DNA from 2 places in the Paenibacillus sp. NPDC101420 genome. Region 2 is predicted to be linked to the other one. Evidence: a T-box and tRNA genes for the amino acid it is inferred to sense, from the RefSeq annotation. Region 2 holds a T-box; the other holds one or more tRNA genes.

Region 1 (3,113 bases), on a different contig from region 2:
AAGCTAGTAAAAGCGGAGGAAAGTTATTTGGGAGGATTCAACGGATTGAATACGGAAAAGTATTTTTATCTGAAGGATGATCAGGTCGTTCTGTTCTTCCAATTGTATGAATACACAGCTTATGCTGCGGGGTTCCCCGAATACATCTTTACTTTCAAAGAACTGTTGCCGGAAGGCGGCAGCCCATTTGCTGCTGTAAAATAAATAGAACTGGACATCTCCCCCTTACCAGAATCACCTCGAATTCATATGCTAAATGGAGTAACTAGTTTATGAACGGGGGAGAGCTATGAGCTATCAATACACTGCAATTGGCGATTCCTTGACGACTGGATTTGGAGCTCTGCCAGGTAACGGTTTTGTACCGGTGTACCGTAGAATGGCGGAAGGGAGACTGCGTTCTAACGTAGCCTCCACGAATTTGGGCGTGAATGGATTGACTACTTCTGAATTGGAACAGCGGCTACGCGGAAGCTCTATGACTCGTGAAGCCATTCGAGCAGCGGATATTATCACTCTATCCATTGGTGGTAATGATTTAATCCATGCAGCGAAGGCTGCAGCTAGACAACCTGAAAATTTATCTAAAGAGCTGCGAAGATCATTGCAAGAGTGCAAACAGAATTTTGCTGCAATTATGAGTATCCTCTTCCAATTGAAGGCGGGAACGCGTAGACCTTATATCATTCGAATTGTGGGATTGTATAATCCCTATCCTCAGGTAGTAGGCGCTACAGAGTGGGTAAGGCAGTTTAACAGTTATGCCTCACAGTACAGTAGCCGGGTATGTGGATTTGCTTCTATTTATAGTGAGTTTGCAGGAAACGAGAGAGGGCTTTTATCAATTGACCACTTACATCCTAATGGTCGAGGCTACCGTGTGATTGCTGAGAAACTGGATGCGCTTGGTTATGGTGGTTTGTATTAATCGAGATTCGTATGAAGTAGTGGTCTGAAAAGTAAAGAGGCTGTGCACTAACCATCAAGTGGATAGGGCACAGCCTCTTTGTGTTGTTTTATAGCTTACACACCGCTAGGCAGTGTCTTCTCGATGACTTTATCAACGATACCGTAAGCTGCCGCATCTGCAGCAGTCATGAAGTAATCACGATCAGTGTCCTTCTCAATACGTTCTAGCGGTTGACCCGTACGTTCTGCAAGAATACGATTCAACTTATCACGCAATTTCAGGATACGACGGGCACGGATTTCAATATCCGTTGCTTGACCTTGAGCACCACCCAGAGGTTGGTGAATCATGATCTCACTGTTAGGCAGCGCGAAGCGTTTGCCTTTAGCGCCAGCGTTAAGTAGGAAAGCTCCCATAGAAGCTGCCATACCCACACAGATGGTGGAAACGTCCGGTTTAATGTACTGCATTGTATCAAAAATAGCCATACCTGCAGTAATGGAACCGCCGGGGCTATTCACATAAAGGTGAATGTCCTTCTCCGGATCTTCGGCAGCCAAGAACAGCATTTGTGCGATGATAGAATTGGCTACCACGTCATTAACCTCCGTTCCAAGGAAAATGATGCGGTCCTTCAGCAGGCGGGAATAGATGTCATAAGCGCGCTCACCGCGGTTGCTCTGTTCTACTACCATAGGAATATAACTCACGTGGAAAACCTCCTTGATATTGGTTCTTCAAATGTATTCATTTTTACTCTTGCCGTATTACCCACATGATAAACAAATTCAAACAAAAAGTCAAAGAAAGTCAAACTTATATTCAAAAAAAAGAGCCGACACGCGGCTCTTTGGTTAAGTAGTAGTATAGGCACTACTAAATTATGTACAAAAGTGAAATTAATGGCGCGCCCGCCAAGAATCGAACTTGGATCTCAGGCTTCGGAGGCCTACGTCATATCCATTGGACCACGGGCGCAACAAAAATGATTATAATACAATTTCTGTGCAATTGCAATGAATTAATAATACTGTACTCAGGCTCTATCCCTAGTCTTCAAGGTGGACAAGCGTACATTGTGTTTCACTTAGCTAAAGAATCTGGATTGTTAATGACAGGTTTTTTGGAGCTGAATCTCTTTCCCAATCCTATAAATGTATAAGAAGACAAGCGCTTGAGAATTCTACTCTCGGAAGACTTGCACTTCGAGCAATATTTGGTTAGAATATGAGTGGGACTTAAAAAGTTTACCCGGGACATTTTGAGACCATGAACAAGGGAATAGAGGAAGACGAAGTTGCAGGAGTGAAAGTATGCGTAATTTATTAGATATCCAAAAGCAGCTTCTGCCTGATCTCATGGAAACCCTTAAGAGACGGTACACGATTCTTCATCAGATCATGCTGTCCGATATAATTGGGCGCAGAACGCTTGCCGCTTCACTTGATATGACTGAGCGGGTACTGCGTGCCGAGACGGATCTTCTGAAATCGCAAGGGCTCATTGAGATCGAGAGCGTTGGCATGCGCATTAGCGCTGCTGGGCGTAGACTGCTTGATTTGCTAGAGCCGGTTGTTAAGAGCCTGTTTGGTCTGGATGAGCTGGAAGAGAAAATTCGGGCAACGTACGGTCTGGATAAAGTTATTGTGGTGCCGGGTGATTGTGAGTCATCGCCGTTCACCAAACGTGAGCTTGGCCGAGCGGGTGCAAAAGCGCTGCTCAGTGTACTTCGTACAGATGATATAGTTGCTGTCACAGGTGGATCAACGCTTGCCGATATGGCTGATCAACTGACACCGCCGTTATCCCTTTCCTATAAGAACGCTTGGTTTGTTCCGGCGCGTGGTGGATTAGGAGAGAGTATGGAGATTCAAGCCAATACGATTGCCTCAACAATGGCAAAACGGGTAGGAGCGAATTACCGGTTGCTGCATGTACCTGATTTACTTAGTGGGGATGCCTACCAGTCACTAGCACTTGACTCTAATATTGGAGAGATTGTACAAATCATCCGCAGTTCGCGTATTATTGTACATGGGATTGGGGATGCCATTGAAATGACTCGCCGCCGCAAGCTGGATGAGGCAACTGTCTCAGAAATCCAGGGTGAGGGAGCCGTGGCTGAATCCTTTGGGTATTACTTTAACGAAGATGGTCAGGTTGTCCATACGATGCTTACGATGGGACTACGTCTAGAAGATAT
Region 2 (3,113 bases):
TCCGTCTGCTCCTGTTGCTCCAGTCGCTCCATCTGCTCCTGTTGCCCCAGTTACCCCTACCGTTGCTCCGAGTAATTCAGAATGGACTAGTCGGTGAGCACCCACAATTTGACCCACACTATTTTTTCCCCAGACTGAAATTTGAATTGGATCATCTACTAGGCTTATAGTCGTAAAAATAAATTCAAATGCATCAAAATCCGCATAATAATCTGTTGTTACAACTTGATCAGGCATAACATTAACAAGCTGACTAACATACATGGTTCTTGTCCCATTCATATAATATCCTTGAACGAGAACCGTAGAAGAAACAACGTCACTTCGGTTATCGATTTTGATCGTAACATGTTGAGTAGGTCGTATACCTCCCACCATGGTATTATCTATCGGCCCAGTAGATAAATAGCTCAATTCTCAACACTCCTTTAGATTATTCCTACATGTTTTTCCCACGCTACTAAACGATGAGGTTCTACTAATTCCCCTGAAGCCTGTTTTCCCCAGACCGAGATCCCTACCTCTGCTTCAACAACTTCTAATGTCGTAAACTCAAATTCAAATGCATCTAAATCTGCAAAATAGTTCCTAGTTAGAACTTGGTTAGGTGCGAGATTAATCATTTCATTCACATACATCGATCTTGACCCATTTAGCAAAAATCCCTGAATAACAAGATTATATGGATTAAGAGAATCACGATTAACTACTTTTACTGTTACGATTTGTGTCTGTCTGACCCCTAGAATTGGACTATTATCTATAGGTCCGGTTGAGAATAAAGCCATCTTTTTCACTCCTCTCTTCTGCTGCAGTTTGAAAAATAAAAAAACTATAAAACTAGTAACATGGTTCATAATTAATAGCTCTATATAGTAATATTCTGTATTCAAAGTTAATGTGTGGACATTTATGCAAAGGAATTGCCACTCAAAAAAAGACAACCTTCTATTCTTTGAATTTGTAATCTACTAATCGGACAATCTTAAACTCAAGCATTTTCTACGTTTTCTAACTAACACCCTATTGCTTTTTTCGAAATATTCGTTATACTGGTAAAAATTATTCAAGCATCGATGAGCGGGAGAGTAGTTAACGTGTTCTAGTCCTCAGCGAGCCGGGTAAGTGCAAGCCGGTACAGATCACCTAATGAAGCGCACCCGTGAGATGGACTTCTGAACCTAAGTAGGAAGTCCCGGCTAAAGACCGTTATCCTGTAAGGTGGCTAAACATCTGTTTAGCAACGAGAGTGGTACCGCGAGCGCTAAAGCCCTCGTCTCTTTTGAGACGAGGGCTTTTTTGTATTTTCAAAGGAGGGTATAAAATGTTAAGTCAAATCATCAAAAACAGCATTGAACAAAGTGTAAAAAAAGTATTCCACACCTTAGAAGTTGCCTACCCAAACGATGTTGCAATTCTGATCGAACAGCCAGCTAATCTAGAGCATGGTGATTATTCCTGCAATATTGCTATGCAGCTAGCCAAACTCCTGCGTAAATCCCCTCTCGTCATAGCAGAGTTAGTAAAAGCAGAAATTAAATTACAAGAGAGGTACACGGGTCTTTTACAAAGAGTCGAAGTAGCTGCTCCTGGATTTATTAATTTGTATATGGATTGGCAGGTGTGGGCTAAACATTCCTTTAATCTGCCTGACAGCACAAGGGAAAAGGTCATCATAGAGCACACTTCAATCAATCCAAATAAAGCTGCTCATGTAGGTCATCTGAGAAATGCTTGCATCGGCGATGCGCTGGTCAGAATCATGAAAAGAACCGGACATACCGTAGAGGTCCATAACTACGTGGATGATCTGGGCAACCAGCTGGCAGATACAGTCGTTGGTTTATTAAATGTACCTTTAGAAGGGGAACATCAACGCTTCGGTGATTATTGCTGGGATCTATATGCCAAAGTGAACAAAGAATATGCACGGAATCCAGAGATCACTCACAAGCGCACGGATATGCTGCATGCCCTTGAACAGGGTGATGGTAATGAGGCGTGGCTGGGCAACTTAGTCGCTGAACGTATTGTGAGAGAACATGTAGCGGAAATGAAGCGTTTTGGTATTCACTATGACCTGCTGGTGTGGGAGAGCAATATTTTAAAAGAGGGATTCTGGACAGCCGCATCTGAGCGATTGAAGCAAACGGCAGTTTTTGTACAGGAGACTGAAGGCAAACTTGCGGGCTGTTGGGTGCTAAAGCAAGGGACAGAGGTTAGCAGTGGAGCGGAGTCAGAGGATCATCAGATGGATAAGGTGCTTGTGCGTTCGAATGGGATCTTGACATATACAGCCAAAGACATTGCTTATCATCTCTGGAAATTCGGTCTACTATCCAAAGATTTCACCTACAGTGAATTCTCGTCTGGTTTATGGACCACAGGTTTAACTGGAACCCATGAGCCTTATGGACATGCCGACCGTGTTATTAACGTGATCGATTATAGACAGGAATATCCGCAACAAATGGTTAAGCAGGCTTTAGGAGCACTAGGATATAACGAGCAGGCTGAGAAGCTCCATCATGTAAGTTATGGCGTTGTTTCTCTTAGTCCGGCCTCTGCTGCTGAGCTGGGGATAGATACTTCAGAAGGAAAATCTTCTTATGCCATGTCCGGGCGCCAAGGAATCGGCGTTAAGGTGAGCGATTTAGTAAAGCTTATGGAACAGAACATAGAACATTCGCGCTCTGATAAAGAGGGTCTTTCCAGCCATATAATTGCAGCTGCTGCTATTCGTTATTATCTGCTGCGGTTTAACCTGGGAACGGAAATCGTGTTTGATTTCAAACAGGCTACCGAAATATCCGGTAATACCGGGGTTTATCTGATGTACACCTATGCCCGTGCCAGCAGTGTTTTGAGCAAATCTACAATCCCATTCAGCACAGATGGCTCAGAACTTCAATTTCCACTCGAAATGGAAAAAGCAGAGCTCGCTTTGCTGAGACAGCTTAGCCTCTGGCAGGAGACATTGTATTCTGCCAGCATAGAATTGACGCCGAATATACTCTGCACGTACGCGCATACCTTAGCCACACTTTTCAATAACTTCTATTCTATATGTCCGATTTTAAAAGGTGCGGAGGCTACCATCGCGTTCCGCCTCT

Evidence for each region. The T-box of region 2 lies ahead of ACQKMP_RS20865 (arginine--tRNA ligase). A T-box ahead of a tRNA ligase gene usually reads a tRNA of that ligase, here a tRNA-Arg.
Region 1: it has a tRNA-Arg gene. The T-box ahead of ACQKMP_RS20865 (arginine--tRNA ligase) is inferred to sense a tRNA for this amino acid. The anticodon was not compared.

What each region holds. Positions count from the first base shown of each region.
Region 1 covers NZ_JBNNSE010000004.1:37,960-41,072, forward strand. Annotated here, with positions in the region: gene ACQKMP_RS18110 (PdaC/SigV domain-containing protein) at 1-204, shown strand, start outside; gene ACQKMP_RS18115 (GDSL-type esterase/lipase family protein) at 290-928, shown strand; gene clpP (ATP-dependent Clp endopeptidase proteolytic subunit ClpP) at 1,024-1,620, opposite strand; tRNA gene ACQKMP_RS18125 (tRNA-Arg) at 1,814-1,888, opposite strand; gene ACQKMP_RS18130 (sugar-binding transcriptional regulator) at 2,224-3,113, shown strand, end outside.
Region 2 covers NZ_JBNNSE010000005.1:110,796-113,908, forward strand. Annotated here, with positions in the region: gene ACQKMP_RS20855 (beta strand repeat-containing protein) at 1-414, opposite strand, end outside; gene ACQKMP_RS20860 (hypothetical protein) at 429-788, opposite strand; T-box leader at 1,068-1,284, shown strand; gene ACQKMP_RS20865 (arginine--tRNA ligase) at 1,325-3,113, shown strand, end outside.